Regions from separate parts of the Halopseudomonas sp. L-58 genome, predicted to be linked through region 2. Evidence: predicted binding sites of a transcription regulator. Region 2 holds the regulator's gene; each other region holds the start of a gene.

Region 1 (6,745 bases), on a different contig from region 2:
CAATACGCCGGTGGTCTGGCGCGGGCCGATGGTCTCGGGCGCGCTGATGCAGCTGCTGACCCAGACGGCCTGGGATGAGCTGGACTATCTGGTGGTCGACATGCCGCCGGGCACTGGTGATATTCAGCTGACTCTGGCGCAGAAGGTGCCGGTGACCGGTGCGGTGATTGTCACCACGCCGCAGGACCTGGCGCTGCTGGATGCGCGCAAGGGCATTGGCATGTTCGAGAAGGTCAATATCCCGGTGCTGGGGGTGGTCGAGAACATGGCCATTCACATCTGCTCCAACTGCGGTCACGCCGAGCATCTGTTCGGTGAGGGCGGTGGCGAACGTCTGGCGGCGGACTATGGCGTCGAGCTGCTCGGTTCGATGCCACTGTCGATGATGATTCGCGAGCAGGCCGACGGCGGCAAGCCGACCGTAATTGCCGAGCCGGAATGCCAGATCAGCATGGTTTATCAGGATATGGCGCGCCATGCGGCAGCGCGTATCGTTGAATTGGCGAATGCCGCACAAATGCCGGAAATCAGTATCAGCGACGACTGATCTCCGGACTTTTGTCGACGGGTATAACCCGGTAACATGCAGAGTCTTTTTTTCGCACCGCCTATTTCAGGACACGCCATGAGCATCAAATCCGACCGTTGGATCCGTACCCAGTCCCAGGAACACGGGATGATCGAGCCCTTTGTCGAACGCCAGATTCGCGGTGCGGAAGGGGATCGGGTGATTTCCTATGGTGTGTCGAGTTACGGCTACGACGTGCGCTGCGCTGACGAGTTCAAGGTGTTTACCAACATCCACTCGGCGGTAGTTGATCCGAAGAACTTTGACGAGAAGAGCTTCGTCGACATCCAGAGCGACGTGTGCATTATTCCGCCAAACTCCTTCGCGCTGGCGCGTACCGTTGAGTACTTCCGTATTCCGCGCAATGTACTGACGATCTGCCTTGGCAAGAGTACCTATGCGCGCTGCGGCATTATCGTCAACGTGACCCCGCTTGAACCGGAATGGGAAGGCCACGTGACCCTCGAGTTCTCCAACACCACCAACCTGCCGGCGAAGATCTACGCCAACGAAGGCGTGGCGCAGATGCTGTTCTTTGAATCGGACGAGCCCTGCGAAGTGTCCTACCGCGACCGCGGCGGAAAGTATCAGGGCCAGCGCGGCGTGACCCTGCCGCGGGCGTGATGCCTGTGTAATGAAAAACCGGCTGCGTGCCGGTTTTTTTATGCCCGAGTTTCAGTCGTAAGCTGACAGGCAAAAAGAAGCCGGTCTGCAAGCCTGCCGTGGTACAGGTTGCGAGACCGGCGCAAGATGCCGCTTTAGCTGACGGGAACCCTCGGAGCAGGGCGCCCGTTTTCAGACTCGGTACTTACAGGCTCTTGGAGACCGACAGGGTGACGTTGGCGTCGCAAGAGTCTTGATCGGAGTAGGCGCAGTCGTCACCCAGATCGGTGTCGCTGTACATGACAGCCCAGTCGAGGCCCAGCATGGTTTTGCCCAGGGTAACGGCCCAGTCACCGTATTTCTCGTCACCGCTGACGCCGTCCAGCGGGTCTTTGGTGTCAGTCAGACCGTAGTGCAGACCCAGACCGATATCGTAGGGCAGGGCAAAGTCGTAGCCGATGTAGGTGTACAGCGAGCTGGAGGGGTCGTAAGCGTACTTGGCGCCAACGGTGAAGCCGTACAGGCTCAGGCTGGCCAGAGCTTCTTCAACGTCGATGGAGCTGTTTTTCGGATAGGTGTAGGTAGTCCACTGCAGATAGTAGCTGATGTCGTCGGTGATGCTTCCGCCGTAACCCGCGTAGTAGTCGATTTCTACGCTGGAGCCGCCGAAGTCTTCGGAGTCGATGTTGGACGCCCAGGCGCCGACATACAGGCCGCTTTCGTGTGCAAAGTCCAGGCTGCCCTGGATAGCGCCAGCGCCGTCAGTTTGAGACTGACCACGCCAGATGTAATCGGTAGCCAGCGTCACAGTCATGCTGGAGTCAATTTTGCCAATGGCGGTATCGAACTCTTCAGCGTGAGCCATGTTGGCAAAAGACAGTGTGCTGGCGGTAGCAACGGCAACTGCAAGTTTCTTCATCATCACGTATTACCCCGTAGGTTTTGATTTAAGTGCGTTGGCACAGGTCCTATAGCATTTTGCTTGCCAACAATTTTTTTTATATTTAAATCAGATATATACGTATGTTTTGAAGGAAAATTGCACAGCCGTAACCCGAACGTCACAGAGCCCGTGCCCGTAATTGGTGCGGGAAAATGGTCGTCGTGTTGCATTGTGTGGCAGCAGGTGCAAACGCTAGCGTGGGAGCGTCGCCTGCGTGCGGTTGACCATGGCCAGCAGGGCTTTACTGCGTTGATAGCGCAGCAGTTTGTCGCGCAGTGAGATGGGAGCGTCGTCGCCGGGCTCATAGCCATTGGCGCGGTAGAACGGCACCAGGTTGGGAGCGCAGAACAGCCAGATGTCACCGCGATGCTGCTGGCGTACATGTTCTAACAGGCTGCTCGCCAAGCCCTGACTGCGCTGTGCAGGGGCAACCAGCAATCCGGTCAGCCACCAGCACTGATCGACCGTCTGCAGGCAGAGACAGGCTTGAAGCTCGTGAGTGCGTGCCACCCAGACTTGATGGTGACCGCGGGCTTTCATGCCGCTGTGGTATTGGCGGTAGAACTTGTTGGCCAGCGGCCGCTGTTCGTCGCTCAGGCGCATGAATGCGGTAGCTGCTGATGGCGCGGATGCGGCAGATGGGTCAGGCATGTCTACTCGTTGCGTCCTCGACTGCGGCCCAGCAGGGCGCACCCCCCGGCCAGGGCAAGAAACACGGGTGTCAGCAGCCTTGCGGCGCTGGCGTATTGATCGTCAAAGCCACCAAAGGCGAACACGGCTGATGATAGCGCGATGATGCTGAAGGCGATGGCCCAGTTGAACATGGGGGATCTCCTTGGTACTGCGGTACAGAGAGTGTTAAACGGTCTGGCGTCCAGCGCGCCTGCCTGAGTGGTTTCCATTATATGAAAACGAATTGTCGCTTTGGGATCTGTGCTCACGGTGAAGTCCCTTTTCGGTCGGCAGCTGAGATTAAAGGCTCAGCTTGCCGGCTGTGGAAAATCCGCCCGGGGCGGGTTCTGTATTGCTGACCGGGCGGGTAGTGCCGATCTGCAGGCTGCGGGTATCGACCTGCTGAACGCCCGGCGTATGCCGCGCCGTGGCGACCGCAACGCGATAGTCGCTGGTGGTCAGTACGGTTCCGCGCAGGCTCACAACGCCATTGCGGCAGCTGACGGCAATGCGGATGCCTTGCGTGTTACCCTGCCATGCCAGTCGCGCGCGCAAAGCCTTTGCGATGCTGGCGTCGTCGACTGATTGAACTATCACGGCGGGATTTTGCTCCATGAAGTAGCTGCTGCTTGGCGTTGATGCGCCGCAGGCCATGCTTGAAAGCAGGCCGGTGGACAGGGCAAGCAAGGCGGTGGGTAGGGCGCTGTGCATGTCATCTATCTCCGGTTATGGGTGTTGTCGAGCTTCGCTTGTGGCGAGAAGCCGAACACGCAAAGGTGATAGAGCAAGCACTGTGCCGCTCCCGGGTTTTTATTTAATGCTATGTAAATCAGTAAGTTATAAATTAAAGGTGGTGTCGTGTTCAGTGCGAATTGCATGATCTTTCCCGAAGGGTCGTGCAGATTGCACGGTGACAGTAGCGCGACGGCATGACAGGAGTCGTGAATCAATGGAAGCGAATCAAGGCAACGGACGTATTCTGCTGGTCGACGACGAACCGGCGATCCTGCGGACCTTTCGTTACTGTCTCGAGGATGAGGGCTATCAGGTAGCGACGGCCAGTAGCGGGGCACAGGCCGAAGCGGTTTTGCAGGGGCAGGTGTTTGATCTGTGCTTTCTTGATCTGAGGCTTGGCGAGGAAAGTGGTCTGGATGTAATGGCGCGTATGCGGGCGCAGGCGCCGTGGATGCGGGTCGTGATCGTGACCGCGCACTCGGCGGTCGATACCGCGGTTGATGCCATGCAGGCAGGCGCGGCGGATTATCTGGTCAAGCCCTGCAGCCCTGATCAATTGCGCATGGCTGCGGCCAAGCAGCTTGAAGTGCGTCAGATGGAAGCGCGTCTGGAGAGTCTGGAGCAGGCCGTAGAACAGACGCGGGTCGCGCCCGAGTCGCGCAGCCCCGCGATGATGGCGGTGCTGGAGACGGCCCGGCAGGTCGCCGGCACTGACGCCAATATTCTGATCCTGGGCGAGTCGGGTACCGGCAAGGGTGAGCTGGCCCGATTGATTCATGGCTGGAGCGGGCGCAGCCAGCGTGACTGCGTGACCATCAACTGCCCGTCGCTGACTGCCGAGCTGATGGAAAGTGAACTGTTTGGTCACAGCAAGGGCGCCTTTACCGGCGCGAGCGAGAGTACTCTGGGCCGGGTCAGTCAGGCCGACGGCGGCACTTTATTTCTCGACGAGATAGGCGATTTCCCGTTGACCCTGCAGCCCAAGCTGCTGCGCTTCATTCAGGACAAGGTCTACGAGCGGGTTGGTGACCCGGTGACCCGGCAGGCGGATGTGCGGATTCTGGCGGCGACCAATCTGGATCTGGCCGAGATGGTCAAGCAGGGGCTGTTTCGCGAAGACCTGCTCTACCGGCTGAACGTGATTACCCTGACGCTGCCGCCGCTGCGGGAGCGCCCTGATGATGTTCTTGATCTGGCCGAGCGCTTTCTGGCGCGCTTCGTCAAGGAATACGCCCGTCCGGCCAGGGGCTTCAGCGAGGATGCCAGGCAGGCGCTGCTGAATTACCACTGGCCGGGCAATATCCGCGAACTGCGTAATGTGATCGAGCGCGTCGGTATCATCTGTGCCGAGGAGCAGGTTGCTGCCAGTCATCTCGGCCTGGGCGAACCGGATCACGGCAACACCGCGCCGCGCGTTGGCTCCAATCTCAGCCTGAGCGAGCTGGAACGCGCGCACATTGCCGCCGTTCTGGCCTCCAGCGCCACGCTGGATCAGGCGGCCCGCACGCTCGGCATCGATGCCTCCACCCTGTATCGCAAACGCAAGCAGCTTGGCCTATGAAGCTGCGAACTCAACTGTTTCTGAGCAGCAGCGCACTGCTGACCGTGGCGCTGGTGGGCTTGCTGGTAGGCCTGTTCGGAGTACTCAGTCTGACCCAGTCGCAGACCTACAGCGTCGGCAGCAACATCGGCATTCTCAAGGCTTCTCTCGGCATGCGTCAGGAGATCGGTCGACAGGTGACCCTGCTGCTGTCAGAACAACTGGATCGCGAGGCGCTGAGTACATCGGACGAGCGCTTCAAGGAGTGGCTGGCCAAGGCCGGTGAGCAGGCCCGAACCGATGAGGACCGTCAGGCTGTGGCTGAAATCGGTCGGGCCTATGCGGTCTACGACGATGTGCTCTACCGGCCGCGCACCCTGCGCCGGGATCTGCTCTCGGATGACACCTTCAGTCTCAGCGTGGCCGCCATGCGTGATCGCATTAACGAGGTGCAGTACCGCTATCTGGCTTATGTTGAGGCGGCCGAAAGCACAGCGCATCAGCGCGCCTGGCTGATTGCCGGGCTACTGGGGCTGATCGGCCTGGCCGTGCTGCTGCTGGGGCTGTTGACCGCACACAGCATCGCCCAGCGTTTTGGTCGGCCGATCGAGGCGCTGGCCAAAGCGGCGGACAAGATTGGCCAGGGTGACTTCAACGTCACTCTGCCGCTGTCCCCGGTCAACGAGATCAGCGCCCTGAGCCGTCGATTTGGCGTTATGGCCGAAGCCCTGCGCGAGTTCAAGAACAGCGATCTGGAGGCCTTGCAGTCCGAACAACGGCGCCTGCAGGCGGTGCTCGACAGTATCGACGATGGCCTGCTGATCCTTGATCAGCAGGGCGATGTTGATCACTTCAATCCGGTGGCGCGGCGTCAGCTCGACTGGGATTCGCGCGAGCTGGGTCAGACGCTGGGCCAGGCCATGGGGCACCCCGAGTTGGACGAGCAGGTCCGGGAGGTGCTGGCCGGCAATGCCTTTGGTAGCGAGCAGGAAGATCTGGCGGTCGAGGTCGCAGGGGAAACCCGGCTGCTGGATTACAGCCTGACACCGGTAGTGCGAACCGACAGCTGGGTCCAGGGGGCGGTCATGGTGCTGCGCGACGTGACCGAGCAGCGGGCATTCGAGCGGGTGCGGCGTGAGTTTGTGCTGAGGTCGTCCCATGAGCTGCGCACGCCGGTGACCGGCATGCACATGGCATTCTCCCTGCTGCAGGAGCGTTTGCAGTTCGCCGAGGGCAGCCGTGAGCGGGATCTGCTGGAAACGGTAGACGAGGAAATGCGCAGGCTGGTCGATCTGATTAACGACCTGCTCAATTTCTCGCGCTACCAGAATGGACTGCAGAAGCTGGAACTGGCGCCCTGTGATCCGGTCGAGCTGGCTTCTGCAGCGGTGGCCCGTTTTCAGGCGCAGGCCGATGAACGCGGTATTTCACTGCAGCTGGACGTCAGCGAGGATGCGCCGCGGGCGCGGCTGGACCGGCTGCAGATTGAGCGGGTGCTGGACAACCTGATCGGCAACGCCCTGCGTCACTGTCAGCAGGGCGGCCAGGTTGCCGTGCGCCTGCGCCGGCAGGGTGAGCGGGTATGGTTCAGCGTCGAGGACAATGGCGAAGGCATTGCCTACAGCCAGCAGGTGCGGGTATTCGAACCCTTTGTGCAGGTCGGCAGCAAGAAGGGTGGCGCCGG
Region 2 (6,745 bases):
CTGCAGCGACTGGCAGAGCCCTTCACCATCGCCTGCGACACCCTGCTGCAATGCCACGGCCGCGTGGTTGTCACCGGCATGGGCAAGTCCGGACATGTCGGCCGCAAGCTCGCCGCCACCCTGGCCAGCACCGGCACCCCCGCCTTTTTTGTCCATCCGGGCGAGGCCAGTCACGGCGACATGGGCATGATCACCGCCGAGGATGTCGTCATCGCCCTGTCCAACTCGGGCAATACCGCCGAAGTAGTGACCTTGCTGCCGCTGATCAAGCGCCTCGGCGCACCCCTGATCAGCATGACGGGCAACCCGCAGTCGACCCTGGCACTGGCCGCAGTCGCCAACCTGGACACCGGCGTCGAGCAGGAAGCCTGCCCGCTGAACCTGGCACCGACCTCCAGCACCACCACCGCACTGGTGATGGGTGACGCACTGGCCATCGCGCTGCTCGAAGCGCGGGGTTTCAGTGCCGAGGACTTCGCTTTCTCGCACCCCGGTGGCAGTCTGGGACGCCGCCTGCTGCTGCTGGTTGACGACATCATGCACGCAGGTGGGAGCATGCCCCTGGTCAAGCCCAACGCGCCGCTGCGTGACGCGTTGCTGGAAATGACCCGCAAGGGCCTCGGCCTGACCGGCGTCATAGATGCCGATGGCAAGCTGGCCGGCATCTTCACCGATGGCGACCTGCGCCGCAGCCTGGATCACAACATCGATTTTCAGCGTGCCAGCATCAGCGACGTAATGACCCGTCACTGCAAGACTGCGCGCAGTGGTATGCTCGCGGCCGAAGCCCTGAAAATCATGGAAGACGCCCGCATCAATGGTCTGTTCGTGGTAGACACTGAAGGCCGGCCGGTGGGCGCCCTCAACATGCATGATCTGCTCCGTGCGGGCGTGGTCTGAGTTTGAATATGGAAAAGCTGATCGAACGCGCAAAAGCAATTCGCCTCGCCATCTTCGACGTTGATGGCGTCCTGACCGACGGCCGCCTGTATTTCATGCCCGACGGCACCGAGTTCAAGTCCTTCAATACGCTGGATGGCCACGGTATCAAGATGCTCATCGCCTCGGGCGTCGAGGTCGCCATCATCAGCGGCCGAAAATCGCCACTGGTCGAGCGCCGCGCCGCCAACCTGGGCATCAAGCACCTTATTCAGGGCCGCGAGGACAAACTGACCGCCCTGGCCGAGCTGCGTGAGATCGTCCCGGTCGAAATGCACGAGATTGCCTTCCTTGGCGACGACCTGCCGGACCTGCCGGTCATCCGCCGCGCCGGCCTGGGGATGGCGGTCGCCACTGCCGACACCTTTGTGCGCGAACACGCCCATGGCGTTACCCGCGCCGCCGGTGGCGCGGGTGCAGCCCGCGAGTTCTGCGAACTGATCATGCGCGCCCAGGGTACCCTGGACCAGGCACAGGCAGCCTACCTGTGAACCTGACGCTACCACGCTATCTGGTCGTCGGCCTGCTGATCATTGCCGGGGCAGCGCTGGCGATGGCTGTCGGTTACTGGAACATCAATCCGTCCAGCTTCAACACCGGCAAGCCGCAGACTCAGACCGACCGTCCCGACTTCTATATCGACAACGCGCGCATCCTGATGCTCAATGAACAGGGCAAGGTTGCATACCGGCTGACGACCTCCCATGCCGTTCATCAGGTAGACGACGGCAGTACTCACCTGGAAGACCCTGAGCTGCTGTTCTACCGGGGAGAGGATCCGACGCCGTGGCTGCTGAAGTCGCGTCAGGGTGTCGTTACCCAGCGCGGTGACCGCGTTGACCTGACGACCGATGTCCTGCTGAAACAGAACACCGATGACGCGCGTCAGCTGACCACGTCAGCCCTGACCCTGTTTCCCGCCCGTGACTACGCGGAAACCGATCAACCGGTTAGAATCGAAGCCGCTCGCAGTGTGACCACTGCCGAGGGCATGCAACTATTTCTCAACGACGGTAGCCTGAAGCTGCTGTCCACCGTACGAGGCCAATATGAGGTGCGTTAAATCCCTCCTTGCCCTGACGCTGGCCGTGTGTCCAGTGAGCCACGTTCTGGCACTGCCCAGCGACAGCAGCCAGCCGATTCGCATTCAGGCCAACAGCGCGACGCTGGACGACAAGCGCAATACCGCCGTATACACCGGCGATGTGGTCATTACCCAGGGCACCCTGCGCCTCACCGGTGCCCGCGTTACCCTGACCACCAATGCCAATGGTGAGCTCAATACCATGATCACCCAGGGCGGACCGGCCACCTATCAGCAAACGCCGGAAGCCAACAAACCGCCGGTGAAGGCGCGCGCCGAGACCATCGAGTACCACGCCGACCGCGAGACCATCGTGCTGATCAGGAATGCGTTTCTTGAACAGTCCGGCAATACCTTCCAGGGTGAGCATGTCAGCTACGACATTCAGCGTCAGGTCGTCGATGCCGGCAACAGCAGCAGCGGCGCCAACGGCGGCGGGGGCTCAGGGCGTATCGAAATCGTGATTCAGCCGCGCAGCCGCAATACCGAAGCGCCAAGCGAAGAGCCGGCAACGCCATGACCACATTACAGGCGCGCCATCTGGCCAAGGCCTACAAATCGCGCAAGGTCGTCCGTGATGTGTCCGTATCCATCGATAGCGGCCAGGTCGTCGGCCTGCTCGGCCCGAACGGCGCAGGCAAAACTACCTGTTTCTACATGATCGTTGGCCTGGTCAAGGCGGATGAAGGCCAGGTCACCGTCAACGGCAAGGACGTGACCCGCCTGCCGATGCACGGCCGGGCCCGCGAAGGCATCGGCTACCTGCCGCAGGAAGCCTCGATCTTTCGCAAGCTGACCGTCGCCGAAAATATCATGGCGATTCTGGAAACCCGCAAGGACCTGAACCGTCAGGCGCGCGAGGGGAAACTCGAATCGCTGCTGCGTGAATTCCATATCCACCACCTCAGCGACAGTCTTGGCATGAGCCTGTCCGGTGGTGAGCGCCGGCGCGCCGAGATTGCGCGCGCACTGGCAACCGACCCCAGCTTCATTCTGCTGGACGAGCCCTTTGCCGGGGTAGACCCGATTTCGGTCAACGACATCAAGCAGATCATCCAGCACCTCAAGGACAAGGGCATCGGCGTACTGATCACCGACCACAACGTTCGCGAGACGCTGGACATTTGCGACAAGGCCTATATCGTCAACGACGGCCACATCATCGCTGAAGGCGACGCCGAGACCGTGCTGGCGGACCAGACAGTGAAAGATGTGTACCTGGGCCACGCCTTCCGGCTATAAAAGCACCCGCAACTCAGGCATGCTAGCGGGGAACGAGTCCGGACTTCGCCCGGCACATGGTTTGATCAAGCGCACAAGGTATTTCGCGACACAATGAAACCCTCGCTCGTCCTCAAGATGGGGCAGCAGCTGACGATGACACCGCAGCTGCAGCAAGCCATCAGACTGCTTCAGCTATCCAGCCTTGACCTCCAGCAGGAGGTGCAGGAGGCACTGGAAGCCAACCCGATGCTGGAAATGGCAGACGACGGCGATGACGACTACGGCAGCAGCGCCCAGGAAAGCGGCGACGATGACGCCCCCGCGGTAACCCTGCCCGAGCCGGTCTCCCTCGACTCCATCGAGCAGCACGGACAAAACGACCAGGAAGGCAACTGGAATGAACAGATTCCCAGTGAACTGCCGGTCGATACCCAATGGGAAGACGTCTACCAGACCTCTGCCAGTTCGCTGCCCAGCCAGGATGACGAGGACTGGGATTACACCTCGCGTACCGGCACCGGCGAGACCCTGCAGAGTCATCTGGAATGGCAGCTGAACCTGCTGCCGATGTCGGAAACCGATTATCAGATCGCCACAGCGCTGATCGACGGCATCAATGCCGACGGCTACCTTGAAGAGTCGCTGGATGACATTCTGGCCTCCCTGCCCGCAGAGCTCGAAGTCGAACTCGATGAAGTCGAAATGGTGCTGCATCGCATCCAGCAATTCGAGCCGGTAGGCGTTGGCGCGCGGGATCTGCGCGAATGCCTGCTGCTGCAGATTCGTCAGCTGCCCGAGAACACCCCGATGCTGGAACAGGCGACCCGCGTCGTGCGCGATCACCTGGAACTGCTCGGCAGCCGCGATTTCAGCCAGTTGATGCGCCGCAGCAAGCTCAAGGAAGACCAGCTGCGTGACGTGGTTGCGCTGATTCAGACGCTCAACCCCCGCCCGGGCTCGGAAATCGCCTCGGGCGAGCCGGAGTATGTGATACCGGATGTGATTGTGCGCCGCGACGCCAATCGCTGGCTGGTTGAACTGAACCAGGAAGCGGTACCCAAGGTTCGCGTCAACGGCCACTATGCCTCGATGGTGCGACGGGCCGACTCCAGTGACGACAACACCTACCTGCGCAACAACCTGCAGGAGGCGCGCTGGTTCATCAAGAGCCTGCAGAGTCGCAACGAGACCCTGATGAAGGTCGCCACCCAGATCGTCGAACACCAGCGTGGCTTTCTTGAGCACGGCGAAGAGGCGATGAAGCCACTGGTGCTGCATGACATCGCCGAAGCCGTCGGCATGCACGAGTCGACTATTTCGCGGGTTACGACCCAGAAATACATGCACACGCCGCGCGGCATCTTCGAGCTGAAGTACTTTTTCTCCAGCCACGTCGGCACCAGCGAAGGCGGGGAATTTTCCTCCACCGCTATCCGCGCGCTGATCAAAAAGCTGGTCGCAGCAGAAAACCCAAAGAAACCATTGAGCGACAGCAAGATCGCTGGTTTACTTGAAGAACAGGGCATTGAAGTAGCCCGACGGACCATCGCGAAATACCGCGAGTCGCTCAACATCGCGCCTTCGAGCGAACGCAAGAGACTGGTCTAGTACCTGCGAAAACAGGCTCGAATGAGCCGTTCAACGCAGCAGATCCAGTTCAGGGATCACGCAAGTGGCAATACCGGGTGACAGGTCGTCACCCAGCAACAACAAGCCAATCAGGAGATGCCGTATGCAACTGAACATTAGCGGTCACCAACTCGATATCACCGACGCACTGCGCGACTACGTCACCGAAAAAATGTCCCGCCTGGAGCGGCATTTCGACAAGATCACCAACGTCCAGGTCACCCTGGAAGTAGAGAAACTCCGGCAGAAGGCCGAAGCCACCCTGCACATTGCCGGTGGTGAAGTGGTTGCCCTGGCAGAACACTCCGATATGTACGCCGCCATTGACCTGCTGACCGACAAGCTGGATCGCCAATTGATCAAGCACAAGGAAAAGCACATCGACCGTCAGCAAGGCGCGAACGACCGATAACCGGACCTTCACTGCATCACCATGCAAATAGACCACATCCTGACCCCTGAACGTACCTTCGCCGGCGTTCAGGGCGGATCCAAAAAACGTGTGCTGGAGCTGATCGGTAAGCTGGTCGCCCAGCACACCAACCTGGATCCTGACGCCATCTACGAAAACCTGATCGCTCGTGAACGCCTGGGGTCAACCGGTTTTGGTAATGGCATTGCCATCCCTCACTGTCGTCTGGAAGACTGCCACCAGGCCATAGGCGCCCTGTTGCAGCTGGACGGCAAAATCGATTTCGACGCTCTCGATGGCCAACCTGTCGACCTGATCTTCGTGCTGCTGGTCCCGCAGGAAGCCACCGAGCAACACCTGCAGATTCTCAAAATGCTGGCTGGCAAGCTCGACAACGCCGAGCTGCGTGATGCACTGCGCGCAGCACCGGACGCGGATGCGCTTTATCGCGTCATGGTTGGCGACGGCGACGGAGGCTGACATGCGTTTGATTGTCGTCAGCGGCCGTTCCGGTTCGGGTAAAAGCACCGCGCTGCATCTGCTTGAAGACAACGGCTTCTACTGCATCGACAATCTCCCCGCAGGCCTGCTGCCCGAACTGGCCCGCCAGGCAAGACAGAATGATTTCAGCCTGCCGGAAGTCGCCATCAGCATCGACGCCCGCAACCTGCCCAACGACCTGGCACGCTTCCCCGAGCTGCTGCAGGACGTACGCAATGCAGGAGTCCAGTGTGACGTGCTGTTCCTGGCCTCGCGTAACGACGTACTGATCAAGCGCTTTTCGGAAACCCGCCGCAAACACCCGCTGACCGACGGCAACCTGTCACTTGGCGAGGCCCTGGACCGTGAAGCACTGCTGCTGCAACCGATCATCGACCTGGCCACGCTCAAGGTCGACACCAGCCACCTGAATCTCTACCAGTTGCGCGACCACCTGAAACAGCGACTGCTCGGCACCAAGGGCAGCCAGCCCTCGGTCCTGATCCAGTCATTCGGGTTCAAACGCGGCCTGCCGGTGGATGCCGACCTGGTATTCGACGTGCGTTGCCTGCCCAACCCTTACTGGCTGCCCGACCTGCGCGCCTTTTCCGGCCGTGATGCCCCGGTCAGTGATTACCTCGGCAAACAGCCGGAAGTGGAAGATATGTACCAGGACATCTGTCACTACCTGCAGAAATGGCTGCCCCGCTACGCCGCCAGCGAACGCAGTTACATGACCATCGCCATCGGCTGTACCGGCGGCCATCACCGCTCGGTCTATATCGCCGAGCGACTGGTGCGCGAACTGAGCGCCGACACACCCAACCTGCTGATACGCCACCGCGACCTGCCCTGATGCCAAGCTCCCGTGTTCTGATCATCAACAAACTCGGCCTGCACGCCCGTGCCGCCGCCAAGTTTGTGGGCATTGCCAACCAGTACGGCTGCAAGGTCACCATAGGCCATGACGAAACCGA
Region 3 (6,745 bases), on a different contig from region 2:
CACCAGCTCCTCGGCCAGCTTCGGCGAGGCCTTGGCCAGCACCTGCATGAGCTGCTGCACTTCCTCGTGACCAATCAGCTCGTGGGCGTGCTTGTAGAGAATCTGGTTGATATGGGTGGCAACCACGGTGCTGGCGTCAACCACGGTATAGCCGAGTGACTGCGCCTGATCCTTCTGGTTAGGCTCAATCCAGACTGCGTCCAGACCAAACGCCGGATCCTTGCCGGGCACACCCTTGATCTCGCCAAAAACCTGACCCGGGTTGATCGCCAGCTCACGGTCGGGGTAAATCTCGGCCTCGGCCACACCCACGCCCATGAGCGTCAGGCGGTAGGCATTGGGCGCCAGATCGAGGTTGTCGCGGATATGTACCGAAGGCATCAGAAAGCCCAGATCCTGCGAAAGTTTCTTGCGAACGCCCTTGATCCGCGCCAGCAGTTGCCCACCCTGATTGCGATCAACCAGCGGGATGAGCCGATAACCGACTTCAAGCCCGACCATGTCAACCGGGGTCACATCATCCCAGCCAAGCTCACGGGCCTCCGGCGCCTGAACGGCCGGCAGCTGGGCCTGCTGACGCTCTTCCTGCACCTTTTCCTCCTCCTTGGCCTGCTGACGCTTGGCGATGAGGTAGGCGCCCGCCGCCGCAATCGCACCGAGACTGAGAAAAGAGAAGTGCGGCATACCAGGGATAAGCCCCATGACGATCAGGATGGCCGCAGCCACCGCCAGCGCCTTGGGTGAAGCAAACATTTGACGCTGAACCTGCGCCCCCATGTCTTCCGAGGAGGAAACCCGGGTCACCATGATCGCCGCAGCAGTCGAAAGCAGCAGCGACGGGATCTGGGCAACCAGGCCATCACCGATGGTCAGCAGCACATAGATGCGACCGGCCTCGGCAAACGGCAGCCCGTGCTGCGCCATGCCGATAGCCAGACCACCAATCACGTTGATGAACAGAATCAGCAGGCCGGCGACGGCGTCACCGCGCACGAATTTGCTGGCACCGTCCATGGAACCGTAGAACTCGGCCTCCTGGGCCACTTCCTGACGACGCGCCTTGGCCTGATCCTGATCGATCAGACCGGAGTTGAGATCGGCATCGATTGCCATCTGCTTGCCCGGCATGGCATCCAGGGTAAAGCGCGCACTCACCTCGGAAATTCGGCCTGCGCCCTTGGTGACAACCACGAAGTTGATGATCATCAGGATCGCGAACACCACCAGACCAACGACGTAGTTACCGCCAATCACCACCTCACCGAAGGCCTGGATTACCTTACCGGCCGCATCCCCACCCTCGTGGCCATACAGCAGCACTACACGGGTCGAGGCCACGTTGAGCGCCAGACGCAATAAGGTCGAGACCAGCAAGATGGTCGGGAAAACGGCAAAATCCAGCGGCCGCAGCGCGTAGGCGCACACCAGCAATACGACCAGCGACAACGCAATATTGAAGGTAAACAGTACGTCGAGCAGAAATGGCGGGATCGGCAGCATCATCATGCCGAGCATCACCAGCAGCAGAATCGGGATACCCAGACTGCCGTGGCGCAAGCCGGCCAGATTGGTCCGCATATTTCCCATCAGTTGCGCGCGATCGACAGCCATTGGCGAAAAAGTCCCCAGATCAAATATTTGACGCAGATTGCGTTGTACCCGGGACTACGCAAGAAGCGTTCCACTTTAGCAACCCGCAGGCCCGGCACAGGTCTACCAATGGCTGTTCGCCTGTACTCGAGTTCTGCTTCGTCCCGGCAAACCTTCTGATAAACTGCCTGACGCTGTAACGGCAAAGGATGGCCAGATGACTGACCCGGCAGATTCGTCAGCACCGAACACTGCCATCCACTGCCACTACAGCCCGATACTCGCCGGCTGGTCGCAACCCGAGAGGTATCATGCGCGCGCCTATCGCTCTGCTACTTGGACTGAGCATCGCCCTCAGCGGATGCCAAACCCTGTCTGAACCCGACAGCCTGCTGAGCCGTTCCGGTGAAATAATCAGAACCCAGAGCCAACGCCTGGCCGACCTGGCCTCCAGACTGACCAGCGACCCGGCTGCCCGGCAGCGTCATGCCGACGTCGAAGCGCTGTTCGCGCAACCGTACATCGATCCCCTCACCCGCTACCTGAACGCCCACGCCGACGATCCGGTCTACTCAGACTACATTCCACTGGTCGAAGAAGAACGAGACAGCCGCTGCGAGGCCATCGGCCAACGCTACGCCGCCGAGCAACCGACCCGCGACAACTTGCGGAGACTGCGTGCCGGCTATCAGTTTTCCTGCCCAAACCAGGTGGACGCGTTTGCATCCCGGGTACCGCAGCCCGCAAGCACACCGTCCAGAAGCAGCCCAACCACGGACCAGCAGGAAACCTGCTACCTGCTGTTTGCCATCCGCAACTACAGCCAGGCTGGCAATGCCTGCCGCGGCGCAGCCGAGGCAGGCGACGCCAAGGCCCAGCATCACCTGGCAAGTATTGCCGACAGCACCGGGCAAGGCGACACGGCACTGCGCTGGGCCCGCGACTCTGCCGAACAGGGCAATACTGCGGGCCAGCTGCTGCTGGCTGATCTACTGCAGCGGCAAAACAGCAGCGAAGCCGACAGGGACGCCTTCAGCTGGTTGAAAAAGGCAGCCGACAGCGGCCAACCCGAAGCCCGCTATCAGTTGGCCCGGGCGTATCTGAACGGAACCGGAACCGCCATCAGCCCGGACAAGGCCGAGGATCAACTGCGCCGGGCCGCCCTGGCTGAGCACATACCTTCAATACTTCAGCTGGCTCGCAACCACCCAGACACCGCGTCTGCCCGCCGCTGGCTAACCGAGGCTGCAGAGCTTGGGTCAGCCGAAGCGCAATACCGTCTGGGGCTTGATTACATGCAGGGTAATGGCGGCCCGCAAGATCTGGAGCAGGCATACTTCTGGCTAAGTCTGGCGCTGGTGAACGGAGAGTCCCGCGGCCGACGCTACGTCGAACAGCTCTCTGGCCAACTCAGCAACGACCAGCTGACCAGTGCGCGCAGCGCCCTGCAACAGCGTATCAACAGCCGCTAAGGCAGAGGGTGACAGGGATGCTGCCAGTCAAACGCGCAATCATGGTTCTGCTCAGCCTGCTGGTCGGCCTGTTCCTGCTCGGCAGCTGGTTGATCGCCAGCCTGAATCTGGAGTTCGCCGAGAATGCGATGGGTACGCTGCGCGAACGCCAGATTACCGACACCTTTTATGCCAACCTTGATCGCATCAATGCCCATCACCGACTGATGGAGCAGAGCACCCGCGGCCTGGCCCGAGCCGGCGGACTGCTGCTGCGCAACCCTGCCGATCCGGCGACGCAGGCAGATACCCTTCGCAACGCCCTGCAGGATTTTCCCGACAGCTACGGCAGCAGCCTTTGGTACAGCGAGCCCGGACGCCCGGCCCACTATGCCTACCGCCAGGGACAGGGCATACAGGTCGAGCCGGTCAGTGCCGACGAACAGCAGCGTCTCACCACCTGGTTTCAGCGTCTGCGCGGGCTGCAGCCACCCATCGAGCCAGCACAGCAATGGACCGCGGCGTATTACAAAAGCAGTATCAACGCGGTGGTGATCAGCCATGCCACACTGATACGTGATGCGCAGGGACGCCCTCTTGGTCTGGCCATGACCGACTGGCTGGCCGATGACATCATCCGCACTGTCAGCCGGGTCGAAGTGACGCCCGGCACCTTTGCCTTTTTGCTGGACCACGACAACCGCAACCTTTCCAGCCTGTCTGACGCCGCCGACGTCGATCGCGCCCAGCGGATGATCGACAGCGTGACTGCGCTGCAGCTTCATCAGAGACTGCAGGACCAGCCGCTTCCGATTATCAGTTCAAGACAACTGGCATCGCCGATGCAGCAACTCAGACATCAGGTAGACAAGCAGGACTACAGCCTGTTTTACTCACCAACCCGTGCCGGCATGATCTTCGGCATCGGTGTTCCGCAAGCCGAGATCGATGCGGTACTGACGCCGATGCGTGACAGCAGCACCCGCATTCAGCTGCTGGCGGGCACGGTCATGCTGATCATTTCCGCGCTGATTCTATATCTGGTGGCCGGCACCCTGCGCCAGCTGCGCAACCTGTACACCGACCCCCTAACCCATCTGCCCAACCGCGAACGGCTGCTGGCTGATCTCAAGAAAACCCACACCGCGAGCCTGCTGCTGCTCAATCTGGATGCCTTCAAGGAAATCAACGATTTCTACGGCCACCAGTGCGGCGATCACGTTATCGCAACGCTGGCCGAGGCGCTGCAGCAGCACCTGAATGAACGCGCAGACTGGCGCGGCAGCCGGCTGTACCGGATGCCGGCCGACGAGCTGGCCATCTGGCTACCAGGCCATCACAGCCAGGAACAGCTAACCCCTGCCCTGACGCGGCTGCTCGGCTTCATCAGCAATCTGGAGATTCGCTGGCAAGAGCAGGATATCCCGCTCCACGCCAGTATTGGCGTGGCGTGCTGCAACCAGCGCGAAGCGCAGGACCTGAGCGGCGAGCAGTTGCTACCGGCAGCCAACATCGCACTCGAGCTGGCGCGCGCCGGCAACGAGAGCTTCGTGTTTTACGACGCCAGCCGGGGCGTGCGCGAAGGATACGAACAGAACCTGATTGGCGCCAACCGGCTGCGTGCAGCGCTGGAGGAACAGCGCATCGTAGCCTTCTTCCAGCCGATCATGGACGTCACCAGCCAGCGTATTGAAAAGTACGAATGCCTGGTGCGAATGATCGACGAGCAGGGTGAACCGGTCAGCCCGATCCATTTTCTTGAGCTGGCGAAGAAAGTGCGCCTGTATCGCGCGATTACCCGTTGCATGATCGACAGCGCAATCGCCCGTTTCGCTGATCAGCGCCACAGTTTCTCGATCAACCTCTCCTGCGAAGACCTGCTTGATCCGGAGCTGGCCGACTACATCATCTCGACGGTAGAGAGCCACGCTGTCGGACAGCGCGTCATCTTTGAAATTCTCGAATCGGAAGGTATCGAAAACTACGCTGCCGTACGTCAGTTCATCGACCGCGCCAAGGCTCTGGGCTGCCTCATTGCCATTGATGACTTCGGCACCGGCTATTCAAACTTCGAACACCTGCTCAGACTCAACGTCGACCTGATCAAGATCGACGGCAGCCTGATCCGCCAGCTCGACGAGAACCCCACCGCACTGACCCTGTGCCGCGGCATCGTCCAGTTCGCACAGGAGCTCGGCCTGCAGACCGTTGCCGAGTTTGTTCACAGCCCAGCCGTCCTCAAACAGGTTAAGGCCCTGGGTATCGACTTCGCCCAGGGCGCTGCCATCGGCATGCCATCGGCCAGCCTGATCACCGAGATCAGCGTGCTGGATGCCGACGAGCCGGGCACCCGCAGCTAGCGGTAAATGATATCCGCGCGCATTGGTGCAAGACGCTGCAGCAGGCGATTCTGCACGGTGACGGGCAACCGCTCGGCCTCCATCGCCGCAATCAGATCTTCAACCAGCGCATTGAAGTCAGCTTCGGTGAGGTCAAACCCGGCGTGCACGTCGGCCATGCTGTCACCGGTATACTCGCAGGGGCCTCCCGCCTCGACACAGAACTGCTCCTGCAGTTTTTCCTGCAAGCGGGCAATATCGGTGTCGGCGAAGTGGTGGGCGATACGCACGTCATCGGCGATGCGATACAGCAACGCCTCGACCACACGATTGATACCTGCCTGCTCTCCAAGGGCCTGATACAGACTGTCATTCTCCGGAGGCTGAGAGGCACATCCGGCCATGCCGATCAGCACCAGCGCAGCGCAGGCCGTTGCACGTAATTCTCTGTACATGATGACCTCAGTAGCTCAACTGCATGGAAAGGAAGAGGCCGCGCTGGCCTTCCAGCGTGGCAATCTCGCCCAGATCGGCCCAGGCCGCAGCGAGCGCCAGACGCTTGCTCGGAAAATAGCCGACAAACACATCCTGCCAATCGCTCTCCCCGGCAAACGACAGGTTGTCCGGCTTCTCGCGGTACTCAACCCCCACCACCCAGCGAGGGCTAAGCAGCAGCGCCACACTCCCCTCCTTGAGCAGTGAGCGGCTGTCGCGGCGATCACCACCAAAGCCCAGCAGACCGGTTTCATTGGCGCGCGAGTAGCGCAGCGTGCCGTTGACCAGCAGGTTGTAGCCGCCGACTGCACCCAAAAACAGCCGGGACCCCGCCAGATAGAAATCGGTATCCGAATCTCGCTGGGCGCCGACCAGTGACGGGATCAGGAAATTGGTCTGGCGCTTGTACTGCGCGCCCACGACAACCTGTGGCAAGCGGTCATATACCAGATCCCCAAACAGCCGCAGCTTCACGCCGAAGACGTCCTGATTCAGGCTTTTGTGCGGCAGGCCCGCCGCCTTGGTCAGCGCATCCATGTCCAGCCGCTGGCGCGCCACCGACAGCTCCACCCGGTTGTTGAATGCCAGCGACGCGCCAAACGCGTCGAGCCGATAGTCACCCGTGTCGACGCGGGTGGCAAAGGCATCGCCGCCCCACTCGTCCCGGGTACCGTAGCCAGACAGCACAGCCCACGGCACGATGCCGCCGCCGGCCGAGCCTTCGATATTGGTCACCCCTCCGGTCGCCAGCAGGCGCCCGCCGGTATCAGCACAGGCACTCCCCGCCAGACACAGCAAAATCCCACACAAAGCAGTTTTGTTCATGGCAGCCTATCTAAACGAACGTTCCTCGCGTCTCCGCCATCCAGC

What was found. Region 2 encodes sigma-54, which starts transcription at its own class of promoters, with help from an activator protein. Its sites were predicted from a motif close to ANTGGCATNNANNTTGCTNT; they were not measured.
Region 1: the regulator sigma-54 is predicted to act here: its motif matches at 2,142-2,161, upstream of AC13EY_RS07540 (TorF family putative porin).
Region 3: the regulator sigma-54 is predicted to act here: its motif matches at 1,667-1,686, upstream of flhA (flagellar biosynthesis protein FlhA).

What each region holds. Positions count from the first base shown of each region.
Region 1 is NZ_JBSXON010000052.1:8,804-15,548, reverse strand. Features, by position in the region: gene apbC (iron-sulfur cluster carrier protein ApbC) at 1-547, shown strand, start outside; gene dcd (dCTP deaminase) at 626-1,192, shown strand; gene AC13EY_RS07540 (TorF family putative porin) at 1,377-2,093, opposite strand; gene AC13EY_RS07535 (GNAT family N-acetyltransferase) at 2,307-2,765, opposite strand; gene AC13EY_RS07530 (DUF1328 domain-containing protein) at 2,768-2,938, opposite strand; gene AC13EY_RS07525 (BON domain-containing protein) at 3,087-3,497, opposite strand; gene algB (sigma-54-dependent response regulator transcription factor AlgB) at 3,736-5,082, shown strand; gene AC13EY_RS07515 (ATP-binding protein) at 5,079-6,745, shown strand, end outside.
Region 2 is NZ_JBSXON010000056.1:22,189-28,933, forward strand. Features, by position in the region: gene AC13EY_RS08080 (KpsF/GutQ family sugar-phosphate isomerase) at 1-900, shown strand, start outside; gene AC13EY_RS08085 (KdsC family phosphatase) at 909-1,430, shown strand; gene lptC (LPS export ABC transporter periplasmic protein LptC) at 1,427-2,002, shown strand; gene lptA (lipopolysaccharide transport periplasmic protein LptA) at 2,037-2,543, shown strand; gene lptB (LPS export ABC transporter ATP-binding protein) at 2,540-3,265, shown strand; gene AC13EY_RS08105 (RNA polymerase factor sigma-54) at 3,359-4,855, shown strand; gene hpf (ribosome hibernation-promoting factor, HPF/YfiA family) at 4,980-5,288, shown strand; gene ptsN (PTS IIA-like nitrogen regulatory protein PtsN) at 5,310-5,768, shown strand; gene rapZ (RNase adapter RapZ) at 5,770-6,624, shown strand; gene AC13EY_RS08125 (HPr family phosphocarrier protein) at 6,624-6,745, shown strand, end outside.
Region 3 is NZ_JBSXON010000028.1:43,796-50,540, forward strand. Features, by position in the region: gene flhA (flagellar biosynthesis protein FlhA) at 1-1,611, opposite strand, end outside; gene AC13EY_RS01800 (tetratricopeptide repeat protein) at 1,902-3,062, shown strand; gene AC13EY_RS01805 (EAL domain-containing protein) at 3,080-5,401, shown strand; gene AC13EY_RS01810 (group I truncated hemoglobin) at 5,398-5,835, opposite strand; gene AC13EY_RS01815 (DUF3034 family protein) at 5,843-6,700, opposite strand; gene AC13EY_RS01820 (putative bifunctional diguanylate cyclase/phosphodiesterase) at 6,711-6,745, opposite strand, start outside.